4 regions of the Actinoalloteichus hoggarensis genome follow, and region 2 is predicted to be linked to each of the others. Evidence: predicted binding sites of a transcription regulator. Region 2 holds the regulator's gene; each other region holds the start of a gene.

Region 1 (5,498 bases), 970 kb from region 2:
GCCGGGGATCCCGCTCGGCCAGTTGCGCCCGGCGGGCAGACCCCCGAGAAGGCGGCTGCTCAGGTGCTCGCTTGTCGGCTACCGGGCAGGCTGTCAGACGATGGCCATAGCGGCCGTCGATCCGCGCACCCGAGGCACTGAGCAGGCCTGACTCCGGCAGGACGGATGCGCACCGGCGGTCCTGCGACATCGGCGTCGGGCCGATGGCTCGCGTTCGTCGACTGGTGAGGCCGCCGGGTTCGGAGGAGTCCGCGATGAGAGGTGCGTCCGCCGATCGATGTGAGGCTCGGCGCGGAAACCACGGGTCGCGCCGGTGAGGTCCCGCCGTGGTGTGCAGCGATGCCGAGGCCGCAGGCCCGTCGGATGTCGGCTCCCCGAACCGCCTCGCTGAAGGTGTACCGATGAGCGAGATCCAGCGACCGGTTCGCCGCTGATCGGTCAGGCGGACCATTCGCCGAGGCCGAGACCAGCGGACACCATGTCCTGCGTGGCGTGGACCGTCGGCCCCCGCACGCCGCCTGTGGCACCGGACGCCCTGTGTCGGATGGACTCAGGAGCACCGACGACGCGGTGTTCTCCAGGCGTCCGAGCCGGTGCGGCTCGGTTCCGGCGGCCGTCGTCGGGGACGTCGGCGCGGCCGGGCGACTGAAGAAGCCGCCCGGTCGACCAGACCGGCCGACAAGACGAGGCCGCGCCCGAGCCCTCTGCTCAGTCGTCTAGATCGTCTCGGCGGCGGGGCGGCCGTCGCCGAGACTCCGGCCTGCCGCGCCCGCCCGACGGCCCGTCGAACTCGTCCGATTCCCGGGGCGCGCGGGCGGGCCGGCCTGCCCGCGGCTCCGGGCGAGCCGCACGACTGCCCTGCGGCCTGCCCGCCGCGCTCGTCCGGCGGGGCGCGGACGAGCGAGAATCGTCACCACGCCGTTCCTCTGGTTCACCATCCCGCGGCCTGGCAGGCCGATTCGGTCGCCGGGTCGCCCCTGCCTTGTCTGAGGACGCACGAGCCCCCTTCGGGGCCGTGCTCGCCCCGCCGCCGGAACGGCCCGCCGACCGAGCCTCCGAAGCCGACCTGCCCTTGCCCTCGGCCCTGGCCTTCGACGAGGCGGAGCCCGCCGCCCCGGCTCGACTCGACGTCTCCGAGCGGTCCGCGCGTCGACCAGCCTCTCGGGCGGGGCGCCTGCCCGCGTCCGTGGTCTTCTTTCCGGTCGGAGTCTGCTCGGCCTCCGCATCTCGCAGCGGTTCCCGCTGTAGGAAGTAACGGGCGAGACCGATGCCCACGGTGAGCACGGTGGTGATTCCCATCACCGGGAAGGCGTTGATCAGCGGCATGCTCAGCCTCACGAGCATCCTCGTCATGTCGCCGGCCGTCGGACCGGCGGTCAGCCACAGGATCAGCGGGAAGGACACCCCGATGATCAGCGGCGGCTGGACGATGGGCCCGAACAGACTCTGCCGCTGGACCAACGCCACGGCCAGTACACAGCCCAGGGCGTAGATCACTTGGGACACGAGCCGGGGACCGTCGAGGAACAGCACGTCGGCGAGGGTGCCGATCAAGGTCGAGCCGAGCGCGACCAGGATCGCCATCCACCAGGTGATACCTCGGGAGTCACGAAACGCCGATCGCTCGGCCCAAGGGATCTCTGTCGGCTCTTCGTCGGCAGACAGCAGTTGTTCACGGTCGCGGGAGGCGCTCACGGCGTCCACCGTAATCTGTTCACCGTATGGATTCGGTCGGACCTGGGACTTCACCGGCCCGGCAGGTCGGGTGAATGTCGTCCTTGGCCGTTCAGTCCGGATTCATCAGCCGTCCCCATTCGAGCCGATCGGTTCGTGCGGTGTGGACGGCGGCGACCGCCGTTCGGCCGGGATCAGGGCGGCGACCGTCTCATCGCGTCGCACCGAGGCCAGTTCCGTGGGACTCGCGGCTGCCTCCCGCAACGGCTCCGTAGCGGCCCGAAAGCTCTCCAGGGCATCGAGTTCCCGCCTGCGCGCGGACAGGAATCTCTGGAGATGGGTGCTTGAGAGGTTCACCGCGTCGACGGCGGCCCCTGCCGAGCGATGAGCCGCTGCCGCCTGGCGTCGGACCTGTTCGACGTCCTCGGCGAGGGCTCGTTCGGTGGCCGAGAACAGCGCGGCGGAGGCCAGCACGCCGAAGCCGGTCGGGCCGCAGAGGAAGACGCGGCGGTCGAGCAGCCATCGCAACAGGTGGGGGTCGGAGTCCAGGGCGGCCACCACGGCGGCGTCGGACGGGACGAACATGATGGCTCCATAGACGGCGTCGGCCCAGCGCTGGTACTCGCGTCCCGCGAGTTCCGCGGCTCTGGCGCGGATGTTGCGGGCATGGACGCGCAGTGCATCGGCCCGCTCCCGCGCGTCGTCGGTCTCCACCGCCTCCACCCAGCCGGCCAGACTGGTCTTGGCGTCGACCGGCACCCGTCTTCCGTCGCCGACCGAGAGGACGAGGTCCGGCCGTGCGGAACCGCCGCCCGCCAAGTCGGTCTGGACCGTGAAGTGCAGCCCTTCGCGCAGGCCCAGGGCCTTGGCGGTCTCGACGAGCATCTGCTCGCCGAGTTCGCCTCGCCCGCTGATCGAGGCGAACGCGACCTCGTAGCGCCGCAATGCGGCCTGGTGTTCCGCGGACCTGGCGCGCTCGGCGCCCACCAGGTCCATCGCGGCGTCGGTGCGCCGCACGCTGTCGGTGTAGAGGCGCCACACCAGGGCCAGCGCACCCGCGAGAGCCAGCGCGAGCACGATCGCCGCGGTGCTGATCACTACTGCGGACATGTCCAACCTCCTGCCGGTCTCGTCCCGAGTGGACGACGTCGTCCTGGACCGATCATGGCCCAGTCGAGGTGGTCGACGCTCGCCTACAGGCCCTCGAACACACGTTCGAGTGGATCTCAGGGGTTGTGCGTGATCTCGGTCTGCAATGCCTCTAGCGTGACGGCATGCGCATCCTCCACACCTCCGACTGGCATCTCGGCCGCACGTTTCACGGCCGCGATCTGCTCGGTGATCAACGGGATGTACTGGCAGGACTGGCGGATGTGGTGCGAGCGGAGGGAGTCGACGTGGTCGTCATCGCGGGCGATCTCTACGACCGTGCCGTTCCGTCGGGCGAGGCGGTGGGGGTCTGTCACCACATCCTCGCCGCGCTGCGAGAGGCGGGCGCCGCCATCGTGCTCACCTCGGGAAACCACGACTCGGCGCCGAGGCTCGGGGCCTATGCGGACTTCGCCGCGGTCGGCGGACTACACCTGCGTACCCGCGTCTCCGCGCTGGACGAGCCCGTCATGCTCGACGACGAGCACGGGCCGGTCGCGTTCTACGGGATCCCCTATCTCGACCCGGAGACCGCTCGGCAGAGCATGGCGCGCGACGGCCATCGCGTCGCGTCCGGCCACATCGGCGTCCTCACGGAGGCGATGCGTCGAATCACCGCCGACCTCTCGGGCCGAGGCGGCCGGACACGCTCCGTGGTGCTGGCGCACGCCTTCGTCACCGGGGGCCAGGGCAGCGAGTCGGAGCGCAGGATCACGGTCGGGGGAGTGGAACAGGTCCCCGCGACCGTCTTCGAGGGCATCGACTACGTCGCGCTCGGTCACCTGCACGGCCCGCAGACCCTGCGGCCGGAGCTGCGGTACTCGGGTAGTCCGCTGGCGTACTCGTTCTCCGAGCGGGCACACCAGAAGTCGGTGTGGCTCGTCGATCTCGATGCCGACGGGCTCGCGGCGGTGCGCAGACACGTACTGCCCGTCCCACGCGGGCTCGCGGTGCTGACAGGCACACTCGACGACCTGCTGACCGCTCCGGAACACGAATCGTCGGCGGACTGCTACCTGTCGATCACCCTGACCGACGCCGTCCGTCCGCTCGACCCCATGCGGCGCCTTCAGGACCGCTTCCCCCATGCGGTACACCTGGACTGGCAGCCGGCAGGCGGGCTGGCGAACGCCGGGCTGCACTATTCCGAGGCGGTCCGGGGCAAGAACGATCGTGACCTCGCCGCGTCGTTCATCGCCGACTGCCGAGGCAGCGAGCCGGACGACACCGAGCTTCGCCTGCTCGATGAGGCATTCCACTCGATCGGCGGAGAGAAGGTGCGGTCATGAGGCTTCATCGCCTGGTGATGACGGCGTTCGGCCCGTATCGGGGCACGGTGCGGGTCGACTTCGACGAGTTGAGCGCCGACGGACTCTTCCTGCTGCACGGCGAGACGGGGGCGGGAAAGACCACGCTGCTCGACGGCGTCGCCTACGCACTGTTCGGTCAGGTACCCGGCGCGCGGGGCGAGGTGCGCAGGCTGCGGTGCGACCACGCCGCGGACTCCGTCGCCACCCGAGTGGAAGTGGAACTGACCATCCAGGGACATCGCCTTCGGATCGTGCGGAGCCCGGAGTTCCAGCGCGCGAAGAAGCGCGGCGTGGGCACCACCACGGTGCAGGCCAAGGCGTCACTCGGCTGGATCGGTGACGTGCCGGACGGATATCCGCCGGACGGGTTCAGTCGCATCGACGAGGTGGCCAGGACGGTCAGCAGGCTGCTCGGGATGACCCACACGCAGTTCTTCCAGGTCGTCCTACTCCCACAGGGGGAGTTCGCGCAGTTTCTGCGAGCGGAGACGGAGGATCGCGAGAAGCTGCTCGAACAGCTCTTCGGCACCGCCCGATTCGCCGAGACCGAACGGTGGTTCCGCGACCGGCGTACGGCACGACACCAGGAGGTGCAGGCAGCACGCCGGGGCGTCGAACAGCTGGTCACCCGAATCGCACAGGCGATGGGAACGGAGCCGCCGCCGGACGAGCAGCCCGTCGCCGCATGGGTGGACACGCTGCGAGCGCGTGCCGCCGACGAGCGGACCGACGCGGCCGAGGCGGAACATCTCGCCGCGCGTCGACGACGCGACGCGGACAGCGCGGCGGTCGACGGAGAACGCCGTGCGGCGGCAGCCGGCCGCCGCCGCGAGCTGCTCCGCCGGCTCGATGAGCTCGACGCGCGACAGGACGAGCGAGCCGGCTGGGCAACGGAGCTTGCCGACGCACGCCGAGCCGCTCCGGTGGCCGCCGAGGAGCGAGAACGGTCGCGGGCCGAGAACGATCTCCACGTGCGGCGTCGGCACGTCGCCGCCGCGCTGGACGAGGCGTGCGCCATCGCCGGAGACGACACCTCTCTTCGGACACTTCTGGACGCCGTCGGGCTCGCCGACGCGACCTCGGCCGCGTCGCCGGGTACGAGCCGGCCTGGTGCGGACGTCGACACCGTCGGCGAACGCTCCGGGGGGCGCGATGCGACCACGAATCTTCGCGCCTACGCGGCCGCGCGCCGAGAGGAGGCGGGCGCGCTGGCAGGCCTCGTGGAGGAGGCCGAACATCAGGAACCGGACCGACAGCGGCTGGCGGAAGTCGCCTCGGACCGAGAACAGGCCGAGAAGGTGCTCGCCGAACTCGAGCGACGCGGCGAAACGCTGCCTGTCGAAGCACACCATGCACGGCATGCAC
Region 2 (5,498 bases):
TGCGTCCTCGTTGACCGGCCTGCCCTGACAGGCACGTCGGACGCCTCGGACGACCTTGTCCCGGCTGAACGGCTCGGTGACCCCGGAGCGTTTCACCACGGCGAGGACCGACTCCTCTACGGTGGTGAACCGCCGCCCGCAGTCGGAGCAGGATCGTCTGCGCCGAATCGCCTGACCGTCCTCCACCTCACGGGAGTCGACCACGCGCGAGTCGGGGTGCCTGCAGAACGGGCACCGCACGATCCATCACCTCACATAACCGGTCACCGAGAGCTGCCCGTGTCATTCTGCCACCGCCTCAGCACGAACTGTGGCAAAACCCCAATCTGTGGACACGCCAGCCGGTGCAACCACAAGATGTTGGGGTAGAACCTAGGCTCCGATCGATCGGATTGCAAGTCGACATGCGGTCCGACACGCCGGTCGAGGAGACCGACGAGGCGAGGCCCCGACTCACCCGCGTAAGCCTCGGCCCGCCGCGGGGACCCGCAGCACCCGACCCACGCGCAGCTCGGCGATGTCGGGCCCGTTGAGCAGTCGAATTCGCTCGACGACCTCCGCCGGGGCACTCTCGGGGACCGTCCGCCGCGCTATCGACCAGACCGTCTCGCCCGCCCCCACCGTGACAGTCGTCGTCTCGACGGGGACCGGGCCGTCGGCGGCGGGCCGGGACGAGACCCAGGCCGCTCCGAGCAGCGCCGCGACGAGCAGCAGCGCCCACAGGCTCGACCCGAACGCCCCGACCCGGTACCGACCCGCCCTCGGCCTGCCCGGCCCTCGCCGCACGCGACACACTCCTGAACCGCCCGCCGAACACGCCGTGCCCAGCCGCAGCAGCCGACCACGCCGTGCCGCCGCCCGGTCCACGACGAGACGCTCCGCCCGTCGCGGGCGCGAGCGGGCCCGCCCCGGCCGCCGATCGCCGGGGGCACCGCCATCGCCCCGAGGACTTCGGGTGCGCTCGTCCGAGATGATGGTCACGAGTCCTCCCGCGAAGGTCTTTCATGATTCGAACAGACGTTCGATCGAACCGCTGTGCGAATTTGTATCACCACATTCGCGAGATGGCCAGCCCGGGGGACGAATTCCTTCGAACAGGTGTTTGATCTTGCGTAGTTCACGAGTTACCGTTGTGGTCTCTCCACGAGCACGTAGCGTGAGAATGACTGATGGGGCACCCGCGAAGGGTGGCGGAGTGAGGCCTGCACGACAGGCCGGGAGGCACGAGATGGCACGCAAGACGACGGCGCAGGACACCGGCGGCGCGCGCGATGGCGCGGCGGTGCGTGCACTACCCGAGCAGTCCGAGACCACGACGGTCGAGGAGTTGACCCCCCGGCAGCAGAGAGTGCTGGCGGTGATCCGTGAGTGGCTGGATCGCAACGGCTACCCGCCGAGCGTGCGGGAGATCGGCGAGGCGGTCGGGCTGACCTCCACCTCCTCGGTCGCACACCAGCTCAGGACCCTGGAGCGCAAGGGCTATCTGCGCCGCGACCCGAACCGACCTCGGGCCGTCGGCGTGCTGCCCGTCGACCGTGTCGCACAGGCGGCGGGCACGGCGACCGATGCGGACGGCGCGCCCGTGTACGTCCCGATGCTGGGCAGGATCGCCGCAGGCGGACCGATCCTCGCGGAGCAGGCCGTGGAGGACGTCTTCCCGCTGCCTCGCGAGATCGTCGGCGAGGGTTCGCTGTTCCTGCTGAAGGTCGCGGGCGACTCGATGATCGACGTGGCGATCACCGACGGCGACTGGGTGGTCGTGCGCCAACAGCCCACCGCCGAGAACGGCGACGTCGTCGCCGCGATGATCGACGGCGAGGCCACGGTGAAGACCTTCAAGCGACGGGACGACCATGTGTGGCTGATGCCGCGCAATCCGGCCTACGAACCGATCCTCGGCGACGAGTCGACGATCCTCGGCAAGGTCGTCGCCGTGCTACGCAGGCTCTAGACGCACGCGACCGGCCCGGCCGCACGACCGGCCCGGCAGGCGGCGGGACGAGGCACCGCAGGACCGCCACCCTGCAGTGCCCTTTCACCGACGGCGGGCCGGTCGCGGTGGCGGCGACACGGCGCGCGGGCTCCGGGCGACGTCCCGGCTTCGGTAGGACGGCGGCGGCCGGTGCACGGCGCCACCGGCCCCTCCGATGGTCGGAACCCATTTCACACCCCGCGGTGCGGCGGACGGCCGGTGACGCCCCTCGGCCCACCGGGCTCCACGCCTGCGTCCGCGAACGCCGCTTACGCCGTGCAGGCGGCACGGTCACCGCCGGGCGCGGCGGCCCCTGCCGCGCCACCACGCCAGCGTCGCCGCCGCGATCAGCACGGCGCTCACGCTGAGTCCCAACTCCTGCCACCGCGGCGAGCTCACCGCATCCGAGTTCGCCGAGGCCTCCCCCGACCGCGCTGCGCCGTGGACGGACTCGCCGCGTTCGGGTTCCGGGTCGGTCGACGCCGCCGCCTCCCGATCCCGACGTTCCAGCTCCGCCACGAGGAGTCCGGCGGCATCAGGCACCGCACGGATCGGCTGATCCGCGCCCTCCGAACCGCTGAGCAGCGTCCCGTCCGGTTCCCACGCCACCGCCTCGCCCTGCGGCTCGTTCGGCAGCGGGATACGCAGTGGTTCACCCGCCAGCGCGCTGAGCACGTCACCGTCGGGCGCGGAGAAGAGGTAGGCGTCGGTGTAGGTGCGCAGGGCCACCATCGTCCCGTCCGGGTGAACTGAACCACCGGTGACCAGGAAGGAGCCGACGAAGCCCGGCACAGGGCCGCCGGGAGTGTCCGAGCCGCTCAGCCGTACCTCGCCCACCCGTTCCAGAGGCACCGGGCCCGGCACGGCCAACGGCTCGGCAGGCCGGTAGATCTCCGCCGGGCCGATCAGCTGCTTCGTCACGATGTACGGGACGCCGTCGCGACCGATCAGCAGCGCCTCGGCGTCGCGCGGGCCGTCCGGGTAGGTGAGTCGATGCAGTGCGGCGACCCCGTCCGGCCGGACGGAGACCAGAGCGACCGTCTCGCGTCGAAGTCGGTTGTCCCCCGTCTCCGCGACCCACAGGGTCCCGTCGGGAGCCATCGCCAGATCGCCGACGTCGTAATGATCGACCCCGGTCGGGATCACCCTCTCGACGACGCAGTCCCGCCCGACCACGAACACCTGAACGAGCGGATCGTGGTCGTTGACCATGTACCAGCGGTCGCCGTCGGACACCAGGCCCGAGAGCATGGTGACCGCCGGATCGGTCATCACGCACACCGGCTCCGGCTCGGGAACGGCGACGGCCGCCCAGGCGGGCGCCGCCGAGGCGAGCAGCCCTGCGGCGAGCAGCGGCACAACCCTACGCGCCGCCCTCGCCTCTCCGCGTCGCTCAGTCCGCGGCGGCCTCCACGAGCGAGTCGGCCAGCTCGGCTGCCAGGCTCTCGCCCACCCGTGCCCGGATCGTCGTGCCCTCATCAGAATGCCGTTCTTCCAGGACCTCGCCCTCCGCGTGCAGACGCGCGGCCAGCCGACCGTCCGTATAGGGCACGAAGACCTCGACGAGCGAGTCCGGCCGGGGAATCAGTTCAGCGATGCGCTCACGGAGGGCCTCGATGCCCGCACCGGTACGGGCCGAGACGAAGACCGCGCCCGGCAGCAGGTGTCGCAGCCGGGCGACGGCGACCTCGTCGGCCGCATCCGTCTTGTTCACCACGAGCAGTTCCGGCGGCATCTGCTCGTCGCGGTCCTTGGTGATCTCGGCCAGCACGTCGCGCACGGAGGAGACCTGACGCTCTGGCCGCGGGTCCGCGCCGTCCACGACGTGCACCAGCAGCTGTGCCTCGCCCACCTCCTCCAGCGTGGAGTGGAAAGCGTCGACCAGCTGATGAGGCAGGTGCCGGACGAAGCCCACGGTGTCGGTGTAGGTCAGTGTCCGTCCGTCCGGCGTCGTACCGCGACGGGTGGTCGGGTCGAGCGTCGCGAACAGCGCGTCCTCGACCAGGACGTCCGCGCCGGTGATGGCGTTGAGCAGACTCGACTTGCCTGCGTTGGTGTAGCCGGCGATGGCGACGCTGGGAATCTCGTTGGCGATCCGCCGGCCCCGCTTGGTCTCGCGCATCCTGCTCATGTCGAGGATCTCGCGACGCAGCTTCGATATCCGCTTGTGAATCCGCCTGCGGTCCGTCTCGAGCTTCGTCTCACCGGGGCCTCGGGTGCCGATGCCGCCGTTGCCCATCTGGCCGCCCGCCTGCCGGGACATCGCGTCACCCCAGCCACGCAGCCTCGGCAGCAGATACCGGAGCTGGGCCAGCTCGACCTGCGCCTTGCCCTCCCGCGACCGCGCGTGACTGGCGAAGATGTCGAGGATCAGCGCCGTCCGGTCGATGACCTTGACCTTCAGCTTGTCCTCGAGCTGGCGCAGCTGACCGGGCGACAGCTCGCCGTCGCAGATCACGGTGTCCGCGCCGCTGTCCGCGACGAGGTCACGCAGCTCCAGCACCTTGCCGGAGCCGATGTAGGTGGCCGGGTCGGGTCGTTGTCTGCGCTGAACCAGGCCGTCCAGCACCTCGGACCCCGCCGTCTCGGCAAGCCTGGCCAGCTCGGCGAGGGATGCCTCGGCGTCGGCGACGTCGCCGTCGGTCCAGACGCCGACCAGCACCACGCGCTCCAGCCGAAGCCGCCGGTACTCGACCTCGCTGACGTCCGCCAGCTCCGTCGACAGGCCTGCCACCCGACGTAGCGCCGCGCGCTCGGAGCGCTCCAGATCGCCGCCGGACAGGAACTCTTCACGGGCCTCATCGGGCCTCTGCATCGATGTCGTCATACGCCTCCATCATCTCACGCACCGCAAGCGCGTTTCTCCAGCTTGCTTCGCCACGTCACCCCACTAGAGCGAATCGCGAGGCGTATCCATTCCCCGCCGAGCCGGGTCGGAAGTCGGCGGTCACGCCGAGGAGCTCGGGGACGAACAGCCGAACTGATTAGTCCGGCTGATGGATCAAGTCCTTTCGCACTCGGAAAACGACCGCTCGCCTCGTCTGCGCTGAGAAGCCGTTGACCTGGGAATATGGTTCCGCAACTGTGCGGTCTCGTGACCGGAAACCCTCATCCGCGCCGCACGGGGCAGCACCGGGACTTCGGTGTGCTGTGGCTCAGCGACGTAGCCAGCCAGTTCGGCACCGCAGTCCACTTCGTCGCCATCCCGCTGATCGCCGCGACCGTGCTGGAGGCGGGACCGGTGGAGATGGGCCTGCTCACGGCGGCGGGCACGGCGGCCAATCTGCTCATCGGCCTGCCCGCCGGCGCGTGGGCGGATCGGATGCGTCGGCTACCCGTGATGCGCTACGCGGAGGCGGGGCAGGCTCTCCTGCTGGCGTCCGTGCCCATCGCCTGGTGGGCCGGGGCGCTGACCTACCCGCATCTGCTCGCCGTCTCACTGTTGTGCGGGGCGATGTTCACCCTCTTCGAAGTCGCGAGCCAGTCCTACCTGCCGAGCCTCGTCGCCCGTGTCGACCTGCCCGAG
Region 3 (5,498 bases), 2.2 Mb from region 2:
GAGTCCACGGGGTGCCGCCTCCAGCCCGTTCGGCGCCCCCGGCTCGGTCTTGCGCCGCGATCGCTCGCGCCGTGTCCGCGCCTCGTCGACGTAGACGACTGACCCGCTGATCACGGCTAGCCCGAGGACGAAGACGGCCACCGCGACGTCCGCCGCCGTGCAGGATGCGCATCGTGGCCCTCCCTTCGGTTCTGGTCGACGCAGCCGCTTCGTCTGCTCTACGCAGCCATCACGTAACCGTGTGGAACCGTTGTGGGGGACGGTGTGGGCGGAACTCCCACACCTGGCCGTGTCCAGTCCTTCGTGCGGCCGGCTGCGCTGAGGCGCGTACCGGATACGTGCCGCGCACTCGACTGGAGACCTTCATGGCCCGTACGCCAGAAGCGATCACAGAACTGCGCCGCGCCCTGGGGGCCGCGCTCCGCGGCTATCGGGAGACGTCACCGCTCGACCAGAGCGCCATCGGGCGGATCACCGCCTACTCGCGAACATCGATCTCCCACATCGAGGCAGGCCGCCAGTTTCCCGGCCGCGACTTCTGGGAGACCACCGATCGAGTGCTCGACGCCGACGGCGATCTTCTCGCCCACTTCGACCGTGTGGTCGCGGACGAGAAGCGGATCAGGATCGCCGAGCTGCACGGCGCGCCGGTGCGAAGGAGTGACCCGGCGACACGATCACCGCGGTCTCCCGGCTCGCCGCCCGACGACGATCGGCACCATGACGACGTGAATCGCCGTGAACTACTCCGCCTGGTGGCGGTCACGGGCAGTCTGCTCGCGATCCCCGCCATCGACGTCGACCGAGTCCGGCACGCCGCGGCGCACCCTCGCCACCTCGACCCCGCGACCGTGGACGTCTACGAGCGGCTCAACGCCGAGCTGTGGACACGATTCGCCGAGTCGCGGTCCAAACGTGATGTCCTGCCGGCCGCACGCCGGCAGCTCACCGCCGTGAACGCCAGTCTGAACGAGCCGCAGCCCGCCGACGTGCACCGCCGGTTGTGCGCGCTCGCCGGTGACCTGTTCCAGCTCTGCGGGGAGGTCCTCTTCGACAGCGACGACTACGCGGACGCCGCGCAGTGCTACGCCGAGGCCGCCCACGTCAGCAAGGAAGCACGCGAGTTCGACCTCTGGGCATGTGCGATGACCCGGCACGCCTTCATCAGCATCTACGATCGCCGATACACACACGCCGCCACGTTGCTCGACGGCGCCGCACAGCTCGCCGCGAGGGGCGACCCCACCCGGACTACTCGGCATTGGGTCGCGGCCGTCCAGGCGCAGACGTACGCCGGACTCGGGAACCTGCCCGCCTGCCAACGCGCGTTGGACAGGGCCGAGCAGGTCGCCGGCCTGCCGGACATGGCGCCCGCGACCGGTTGGCTCCGCTTCGAGGGGTCCCGGCTGGATGAGGAGCGCGCCTCATGTCTTGTCACGCTGCGCCGCCCGGACCTGGCCGAGCCCGCGCTGGACAAGGCCTTGGGGCAGGCCGCCTCGGCGCGACGTCGCGGTAGCGTGCTCGTCGACCTCGCGGCCGTCGGCGCCCAACGAGGCGACGTCGATCAACTGATCATGAGTGGCGCCGCGGCAGTGGACAGCGCCCGACAGACGGCATCGGCCGGCTACCTCGGCCGCAGGCTCCGAGATCTGCGCGAGCACCTGGTGCCGTTCCTCGGCGACCGGCACGTGCGGTATCTGGATTCGCGGATCACAGACGTGGTGACCGTATTCGGCCCGAGACAGCAAGGAGAGAGTCAGTGTCGGACGAGCAGGGACGGACCTTCCGGGATGCATGGATCGCCGGGGTGAACAAGCACTACCCCGGCGAGCCGAAGCCCGGCTACATCGCCCCGTGGGCGGACACGCCCGATTGGGAGCGCGCCTGCGCGGCGGCCGTGTACCGGCAGGTGCACGACTTCATCGTCGCGACCGACGGCAGCACGGCCAAGCTCACTCGCGAGCAGAAGGGCCGGTTCGTCGCCCTGTGCTGGATCGGCCAGATTCACCGGCACTTCGCCGACCCCAGGCCCGCGTACGTCGCCGACTGGGCGGACATGCCCGAATGGCAGCGCGAGACCGATGCGGACATCTTCGAGCGCATCGAGAACGCGGTCGCGCCGCGCACGGCTTGACACGCGGTCGGCGGCGGTCGCGAGGCACCCGCCCCGGCACCACGGCCGGGCGGGTGTCGGCGCGCCTGCCCGCGTCTGGACTGTCGCGGAGTTCGTCGGGCTCGGGTCACAGCAGGGAGAGCTGCCGCTCCCGATCTCGATCGGCGTCGGACCGCGGCGGATCATGCTGCCTCGTCCGAAAGTTCTCCGATCGACGCGGGTCCGCCAACCCATGACGACGCCTGGCCTGCTCGACGCGGTCGGCGACTTCCCGCCGATAGGACTTCGGGGCGTACGCGCCGTCGCGGTACAGCCGCTCGTACAGCGGCAGCAGAGCGGGACGCTCGCGGCTGAGCCAGGCGTGATACCACTCCCGCGCGCCCGGCCGCAGGTGAAGCACGACAGGTGTCAGGTTCACCGCCCCCGCCTCGGCGATCGCCGCCACCGTGCGATCGATCTCGGCAGGCGAGTCGCCGAGCCCCGGCAGGATCGGCGCCATCAGCACCGAACAGGCCACGCCTGCCTCGGCGAACCGGCGCACCACCTCCAATCGCCGCACCGGCGACGGCGCGCCCGGCTCGACGGCCCGCCACAGCCGCTCGTCGACCGAGCCCACCGAGAGCGCCACCGACACCGGCGCCACTCGCGCGGCCTGCACGATCAGGTCGAGGTCGCGCAGGATCAGCGTCCCCTTGGTCAGGATGGAGAACGGGTTGGCCCGGTCGCGTAGCGCCGCGATGATCTCCGGCATCAACCGGTAGCGCCCCTCCGCACGCTGGTAGGGGTCGGTGTTGGTGCCCATCGCGACGGGTTCGCCCGCCCAGCGTGGGCTCGCCAGCTCCTTGCGCAGCAACGTCGCGGCGTTGACCTTCACGATGATCCTGGTGTCGAAGTCGCGGCCCGTGTCGAGGTCGAGGTAGGTGTGGGTGTTGCGTGCGAAGCAGTATCGACAGGCATGTCCGCAGCCCCGGTAGGGGTTGAGCGTCCACTCGAAGGGCATCCTCGATCCGCCCGGCACCCGATTGAGGATCGACTTCGCGGTGATCTCGATGGCCATCGCCTCGTCGTCGGTCCCCGCCTCGATCGGCACCGGGGGCGGCAGCCGCAGCCCGCCGCGACCGCCGCCGCGCACGATCCCGCCTCGTCCGGTCACCTCCAGCGGCAGCGCCTGTTCGCCACCCTCGTCCATGCGTTGCGCGTCCCACCTCATGCCGATGATTCGATCATACGTTCGAATATCTGTCCATCGCGGCGGCCGCCACCGCTCCCGACGACGACTCGCCAGGGCGAGCAGGGAGTAAAATAACGCTTTGCTTATATAAGCTAGGGCTGTTACCTTCGAGGTGCACGCGAGCCACGCCCGCACCGCCCCCGAGCACCCGACCCGACACGGAACGAGACACGAATGATCAAGATCACCGTCACCAGCGTCTTCGTCGAGGACCAGGCCAAGGCGTTGGACTTCTACACCCGCGTCCTCGGCTTCCTGCCGAAGACCGACGTGCCCGCGGGCGGCGCCCGCTGGCTGACCGTCGTCTCCCCCGCCGACCCCGACGGAGTCGAGCTGCTGCTGGAGCCGAACAGCAGCTCGATCGCGACGACCTACCAGGAGTCGCTTCGTGCGGCGGGTATTCCGGCCACGCTCTTCGGTGTCGACGACCTCGCGGCGGAGTACGAACGGCTGCGCGGCCTCGGGGTGGAGTTCCTGTCACCGCCGGTGGAGGCGGGCGACGTCATGATGGCGGTCTTGGACGACACCTGCGGCAACCTCATCGGGATCAGTCAGCCGATCGACGCCTCCTGAGGCGTCGAGCCGACGGCCCGGCCGCATGGTCCGCCGCCTCGGCGAAGGAGCGTCCGGGACACGTCGGCGGCCCGGAGACGGACGGTCGCCCGCGGCGCGGACACCGCTTGACTTTCCGACGACGAGCTTGGAAGGCTGTCAGATCATGCACGCGTTCGACGTACTGGGCGATCCGGTCCGTCGTCGCATCCTCGAACTGCTCGCGGACGGCGAACGAGCGGCGGGCGAGATCACCTCGATCGTCCAGGAGGAGTTCGGCATCTCGCAGCCCGGTGTGTCCCAACACCTGCGCGTGCTACGGGAGAACGGCTTCACCACCGTCCGAGCGGTCGGCGCCCGCAGGCTGTACTCGGTGGACCCGGAACCGCTGCGTGAGATCGACGGGTGGTTGGAGCGCTACCGTCGCTTCTGGACTCAGCCCTTGGACGCGCTGGCCACCGAACTCGCCAGGGGCAGGCGCGAACGCCGTTCCGTCTCGGCCGCGGACTCCGCGCCGCCTGAGGCCTCCGCCCGCTGATCTCGGCCCCGCTTCAGGCCGGGGCACGGTCTCCCGGCCGTCGCGCGCCCCCGATCCGTCGACGGATCGCGAACCCGGCCCGAACGGGCGCCTGGGCAGTGAGGTCGAAGCGCCTTTCGAACGGGAGACGGCCGTCTCCTCGCGTCGCTCGCGATCCGACCGGCTCCGGCAGGACTCCACAGACGTCCGGCGTCGTCCTCCGCGACCGACGGGAGAAGCCCGCGCCCACCGAGCCGATGCGTCCGGCTCTCCCGCTCAGCGGGGCCGGGCGGCGGGGAAGCGCAGCTCGGCGAAGTAGTCCTCCGACTCGCGATGCCGCACCTCGCGGACGCCCGCCAGCATCCGCTCGGTGGCCGCACGCCGCACGCGGTCGGCCTCCTCACCGGTCAGGCCCGCCGCCTCCTCCTGCCGCAGCCGCCATTCCCAGAGCAGCTCGGTGAGGGACGACTCCGCGGCCCGCAGCGTCGCCCACGACTTGTCCCAGCGGTAGAAGGTCTGCAGTCCGGTGAGCACGGCGATCACCACGCCCGCCGCCGAGAGCACGAAGTCCTTGTTCTCGTACTCCAAGGTGGTGAGCAGCGGAAGCGAGGCGCTGGCCAGGATGATCAGCAGCCCGCCCAGCCTGAAGAAGCGACGATGCCACTCCGCACGCCAGTCGTAGCGGGCCCGAAGCCGACGAACATGGGCCTCGGCGAGGCCGTGCACGTCCGCGGTGGGCGAGGAACGGTCCGGTGCCGCCGATCGCGGCCCCCGGTCGAGAAGTCGTCCTGTCATCCGCACAGCCCTGATCACCCCCGGCGATCGAGGCCGCCCGGCCCGGACGGATCGTCCGTGCACCCACTCCCGACGCGCCGCGATCGCCACGTCAGGTTAACGATCGACGACGCTGGGTGCGGCCGTTTCCGGTGAACCCGGCCGCACGTCCGCGCCGCAGACGGGGACGACGCGCCGCCGCACTCCTTCCTTCGAGGCAGCACACGACGCGCCCTGCCCGACGGACACGTCCTGCCCGGCACGGCCCGGACGGCGCCATCCGCCGCGGCGACCCGCCGGCCCGCGCGACG
Region 4 (5,498 bases), 590 kb from region 2:
GAAACCGCCGCGCGCCAGGCCGGACGTCCTGACGCCGACTCGTCGGGCAGGCCGCACCGCACCGGGCGCAGCAGGTCGAGTGTCCAGAGCCGCGTGCGCGCGTCGGGGAGCCCGCGAGCCCACGCATCTCGGCTCGGCGAGACCGGGCGTGCCGATCAGCGGCGCCACCCGACTCCGACCCCGGCCACGCAGCCGACCGACTCGCGTCGGCATCGGCTCACGCACCGATCTCGCCGGCGCGCGTCCTGTCAGCGCGCGTCCTGTCAGCGCGATCGGCGGCGACCGAGCCCGGGGGCACGTCGACCCGGCCGCCTACCGGTGCGGCGCGATCATGGCACGGTGGTGAGGATCGAATGGACCACGAGCCGGGCGTTCACCGCCGGTCGACGAGACAAGGGGCGACATGGGGTGTCGTGACTGCCGGTTCTGCACCGAGCCGGGCATCGTGCAGGGCGCGCGAAAACTGGCCTTAGGCCTGCTGTACCTCGTGACGCTGGGTGTGGCGTGGCTGCTGCTGGCCGTGCTGCGGCTCTTCCAGCAGCGGTGTCCACAGTGTCGACACCGGCTGAGATTCCACGCCCGTCGAGCCGACGGGTCCTTCCGCGACTAGACGACGGACGAGCCCCGGCCGGGGGCTCCCTCCGCACCGGACACTCCGCGTCGTCGCGGGCAGGCGACCGGACGGCATGCCGTGCAGATCACGGGATGGTGCCGTCCCGCTCGCCGTGCCGCCGGCCTGCACACTCAGTCAGGAACACACGCTGCGACACGACGGCTGCATCCAGCGAACGGAGCCGGATCACCGCCATCGCGTTCGCGACAAGGTCAGCCCATAGACCTCGTCCGCACCCGCCTCGCGGAGGCGACGTGCGACCACGTCGAGCGTGCTCCCAGTGGTGAAGACGTCGTCGTAGACGACGACCCGCCTCCCTCGGACGGCGCGCTCGTCGACGACGGTCAATGCGGCATAGATCGTGGCGGCGATCCTTACTCGCCGTGCGAGGCTCCCGGCACTCGCCATCGTCTCCGTAGCTGTCGTCTTGGTGATCACAGGCGGTTCGAGCCGAAACGGGTAGCCGACGTCGTCCTGTTCGATCGCGTATCTGATGGTCCGGGCCGCGTGGTCGCCGACCGAGTGACCTCCGTCTCGCGTGACGAACGCAGGCATGGGGATGCTCAGATCAGAGCGCGCCAGGTGGGGATGGTGCGGGAGGGCTCCCAGCACCACTCTGGCGAAAATCAGCCCCCAACCCCATTTTCTCCGCTCTACTCGTAGAGCTTGATCGCGGCATCCGGTTCGCCGGTCTTCATCGCGATCGCGGTGTTGGACACGAACTGTCGATCGGTACTGGAGCACAGCATGTTGACACACGCCGCCGTCGCCGAGGCAAGGCGCTGACCGCAGACCGGGCAGGGAAACGGTGCAGCAGGCTTCAGGGTCGCCGCCGCGCACTTCTGGCAGACCGACGGCGGCCCGACCGCCCGATAGGCACAGCCACCGCAGTCCCCGAATCCCGCAGGAGCAGGGTGAGCGACTGCCTCCATGATCAGACGAAGTCCAGGACGAGCTGCGCACGGCGCTCGTCAGCGGCGTGGATGCGTGCGGCAGGGGCCAGAGCCTCGGCCACCTCCGCGACACTGTCCACCTGAAGCGCGCCTCGAGTCGCGGCGTAATCGCGGGCCCAGTCCTGCTGCTCCGTCAGGCTCTTGATCAGGAACACCTTCTTGCCGTGCTCGAGGGCGATTCTTGCCTGCATCTTCGCCCCGGAGGTGCGTCCAGCCTCGATGACGACCGTGCCCTGCGCGATACCGGACATCGTGATGTTCCGACGTGGGAAGGTCCACGTGGCCCCCCGAGAATCCGGCCAGAACTGCGATACGACAGCCCCGCGGCCGTCACGTGCTATTCGGTCGGTCAACACGCGATTCTCGGCGGGGAAGTAGTGATTGATGCCGGTGCCCAGCACGGCGATGGTCCGGCCGCCCGCCGCCAGCGCAGCGGTGTGCGCGGCAGTGTCGATGCCCCGCGCCAACCCGGAGACGACTGTCACGCCACGGGCCACGAGCTCCCGTGCCATCCGTCCCGCGCGCCGGAGCCCCTCCTCGGTGGCGCTTCGAGTGCCGACCACCGCAACGCTGCGCGGATCCGAGTCATGCAGTGAGCCGCGGACGAAGAGGAACGGTGGCGGGTTGACCACCAGGCGCAACGTGGCGGGATAACCCTCGTCTTCGATCGTCACGAGACGGACGTCGTGCTGTTCGTTCTTGATCAGCTCATCCTGTGCGGCGGCCACGTAGTCGGACTCACGCTCGGCGGCCCCCGCCAACGCGGCCACGGCCTTCACCGCATCCCTGCCGGTCTCGACGGGAGCACCCTTCCAGAGACGGCTCACGCCGTCAGGCCGCTGGGCTTCGCGCGCGATGAGGTACCAGTTGACCCCTGGAACCTTGCACAGTCCCAGCAGCCTGAGCTGGCGATCAGTGACTCGCATCCTACTCCTGCCGCACATCTGTTCGAATGCGCTTGTCAAGAGTATGTCTATCGCACAGTACGTCCCCACGTCGAGAAGTCGACGGCGGATTCACCCGATCTCGACGGCCTGCATACGCCGCGACCGCCCGCGCCCCACGCGCCGACGGGACCTCCGGCGCGCGCCCGACGGTGCGGCACACGGCTATGCTCCAGACCCCGGCCAGACGGACACCGCAACGGCGTGGAAGGCGAACTGATCATGTCGATCGAGGTCCTGCGGCTGCGTTGTCGGGGACACGCCGCCGTCCGAGGAACCCACGCCAAGACGCTCGAGTTCTCCGCCGACGCCGACATCACCGCCAGGGCGACCTGTGTCATCGGCGTCGCCGCCGAACTCGTCGGTCCCGCCGAACCCGCCGTGGCCGGGCCGCTGCGGATCACCATCGCCTCGGGCGGGGTCGAGATCGTCGTGCATGCCACCGGGAACTCGCTGTGGCGGCCGGCGTCGGGGGCGGTGGTGCGGCTCAGTTCCGAGCGGCTGCCGGACACCCTGGCCACGAACGCGGATCTCGCCGCGTCGGGGCTGCCTCGGGAGCTGATACAGCGGGCGGCGGAGCCCTCGGCGGTGGTCGACGTCCTCGTGGAACGCGCGCCTGGCCCGCCGAACGGGGTGCTGGTGCGGTTTCGTGCCGGGCCGGGACGGGTGCGCCGACTCGCCGTGGAGTGCGCCGCCGCCGATCTGGTCATCGCCGAGGACGGCGGCGCGCGCGCTGCCGTCACCGCGCACGGCGGCCGGGTGGGCCGTGCGGCGGAGGCAGCGGCCTGCCTGGCGGCGGGTGGGCGGGTGCTCGCCGTCGCCACCACCGACGACACCGAGCCGACGATCGCCGCGCTCCTCGCCGCACCGGACCGCCCGACCGTCGAAGTGCTCGGGCTTCCCCCCGAGCTGGCCGTCTCGGCGGTCTCGCCGCAGGCCACCCCGGTGCTGGCGGCGGGTCGGCTCGCCCCACGTGAGGTGCCCCGTCTTGTCGGCGCCCATCCCGGTACCGCCGTCGTCTTCACCGCGCAGGCCGCGGAGCTGCCGCGAGTGCTCGCGGAGGTGGACAGACAGGCCGGTGCCCGCCGGGTGGCCGTGGCCGGTGCGACGCCCGCGGGCGCCGAACGCCCCTGGTGGGGGCCCGCGGCCGAGGTACGAGCGCCGGGCCGGGGCGACGTGGTGTGCCGGGTGGATGCCGAGGAGGAGAGCGCCCCGCTCCCCCGCGTCGATCCGACGAGCCTGGTCAGCGCGCTGCTCGCCGACTCCGTCTCGCCGAGGACCGTCGCGATGGCCCTCGCCGCGCAGCCAGGCTGGTCACGCCGCGGCGCCTACGACTTCGTTCTCGCGCTCACTCGACGTCCGTCGGGTTGACCACGCCGCGCAGGGCCAGCACGTCGAGCTGATCTCGGGAGGAGTTCAGCCGCCGGGTCCACGAGGTCGCCAGCGCGTCGATCTCCTCGGCGTCGAGATAGTCGGCCCGACCGAGGCGCCAGCCCTGGGCGGCGAGCACCGGCGCCAGGTCACGCGACGCCGAGGAGGGGGTCGGCTCCGGATGGGTGCCTACCTCGGGCACGGCGGGCCGCCAGGCGTGCAGGTTCAGGGTGATCAGGAATTCGGCGTCCGGCACGCAGACGGCCGCCAGGGCACGAAGCATCGTCGGATCGGAGCCGAGCATGCCACGCAGCAGGCTGCCCCAGGGCATCAGGACGTGTACCTCGGTGATGCCGTGCAGTTCGGCGGGCAGCCGCTCCACGCCTGCCCACACGTAGAGCAGGTTCGGCAGGCCGCCCTTCGCCGGTTTCGCCGCGGCCTTGGCGGCGATCCTGCGCAGGTTGTCCTTCGCCGCGTCGAGACCGACCACCAGGACGTCCGGCCGGTGCCGCGCGACGTGGTAGGCGTGCTTGCCATCGCCGGTTCCCACGTCCAGCACCACGCCCTGGTGCCGCGCCACCAGTTCGTCATAGCCGGCCGCGGTGATGTCGACGACCTGTTTCCCGGTGACCCGACGCATGGCCGGTGAGCCTAGTGCCGCCGCCCCCCGCCGCGCCCGCGCCCACCGTCGGTGCGTGCCCACCCTCTATTCGTGCCCAGGCATGCCCGGCGGCCACCCGTCTCGCCGGCCGCCGTGTCGACCGTGCCCGTCGACGCCCTCGAGCACCGAAGCGCGGCGAGCGCGCCCGTCGACCCTGCGGGACCCGAGAATCCGTGGCTCGGCCGAGGCAGGCGGCGTCGCGTCCGATACAGGCGCCGCGTCACGCACCGAGGTCCGGGCGGACGATCCGCGCGCCACACCGCTCGTCCCCGTCCCCGTCCCCGTCCCCGTCAGGAGTCTGATCCCGTACCCGCCGCCGCGCCGACGACACCGACGACACCGACGACACCGACACAGCGTCGGCGCGACACGCTCGCCCCAGGCTGGTGAACGCCTCACTCAGCCGACGTTAACCCTTACGCGAATACTCCGATCAAAGTATCGACGCGCGCCTCCCGAGACGACGCACGTCGCTTTCGACGACGAGTCCGACCAATCCCAGAGAAGGTTCATAACCATTCGGCAATAATCAGTACGCCTCCCGGTAATCCGTGCGCCGAGCCCCGACGAGAACACCGCCGCGACGGTCGTCGCAACGAATAAGATGCCCGTCTAGCGGTCACTCTGTCATCATGACAACCGCTTAGCACAAGAGTCCTCGACCTGTCCAGGGAACGGCCGATCAACCGACTCACACCATATCTCTGCGCGCATCGGCCGAACGTTCCCTGTCGCGAGAGTGACAGCCGCCGTGACACACGGTCAGGTGAAGGCCGCCAACCCATTCCCGGAGCCCGAGTCCGCTGCTCACAGTAACCTCAGACCTCTGGCTGAGCGCTTGACCGCAACCAATCGTGTGTTAGGCTCCCGCCGGGAACGACCGGTCAGCTGGGGGTTTCAACGGCATTCTGTGTTGTGCGCCGAATAACGTCGGCGATCCGTTCCCCGGCACCCGT

What was found. The regulator LexA, encoded in region 2, represses DNA repair genes until DNA is damaged. The targets are predictions, from matches to a motif close to CGAACACGTGTTCG.
Region 1: AHOG_RS04010 (exonuclease SbcCD subunit D) is a predicted target of LexA. The motif match lies at 2,879-2,892, and genes of this name have one in related genera.
Region 3: AHOG_RS17145 (Rv2578c family radical SAM protein) is a predicted target of LexA. The motif match lies at 3,334-3,347, and genes of this name have one in related genera.
Region 4: AHOG_RS05595 (DNA-processing protein DprA) is a predicted target of LexA. The motif match lies at 2,504-2,517, and genes of this name have one in related genera.

What each region holds. Positions count from the first base shown of each region.
Region 1 covers NZ_CP022521.1:858,367-863,864, forward strand. The annotation lists gene AHOG_RS04000 (DUF6542 domain-containing protein) at 709-1,749, opposite strand; gene rmuC (DNA recombination protein RmuC) at 1,801-2,784, opposite strand; gene AHOG_RS04010 (exonuclease SbcCD subunit D) at 2,949-4,112, shown strand; gene AHOG_RS04015 (AAA family ATPase) at 4,109-5,498, shown strand, end outside.
Region 2 covers NZ_CP022521.1:1,825,469-1,830,966, reverse strand. The annotation lists gene nrdR (transcriptional regulator NrdR) at 1-240, opposite strand, end outside; gene AHOG_RS08155 (LysM peptidoglycan-binding domain-containing protein) at 454-981, opposite strand; gene lexA (transcriptional repressor LexA) at 1,229-1,951, shown strand; gene AHOG_RS08145 (hypothetical protein) at 2,264-3,331, opposite strand; gene hflX (GTPase HflX) at 3,366-4,787, opposite strand; gene AHOG_RS08135 (MFS transporter) at 5,067-5,498, shown strand, end outside.
Region 3 covers NZ_CP022521.1:4,013,121-4,018,618, forward strand. The annotation lists gene AHOG_RS17135 (helix-turn-helix domain-containing protein) at 366-1,811, shown strand; gene AHOG_RS17140 (hypothetical protein) at 1,760-2,134, shown strand; gene AHOG_RS17145 (Rv2578c family radical SAM protein) at 2,241-3,323, opposite strand; gene AHOG_RS17150 (VOC family protein) at 3,519-3,917, shown strand; gene AHOG_RS17155 (ArsR/SmtB family transcription factor) at 4,063-4,434, shown strand; gene AHOG_RS17160 (DUF4231 domain-containing protein) at 4,690-5,208, opposite strand.
Region 4 covers NZ_CP022521.1:1,236,806-1,242,303, reverse strand. The annotation lists gene AHOG_RS05605 (hypothetical protein) at 404-610, shown strand; gene AHOG_RS29785 (ComF family protein) at 800-1,168, opposite strand; gene AHOG_RS29780 (hypothetical protein) at 1,267-1,545, opposite strand; gene AHOG_RS05595 (DNA-processing protein DprA) at 1,548-2,492, opposite strand; gene AHOG_RS05590 (DUF371 domain-containing protein) at 2,733-3,881, shown strand; gene kamB (16S rRNA (adenine(1408)-N(1))-methyltransferase KamB) at 3,859-4,521, opposite strand.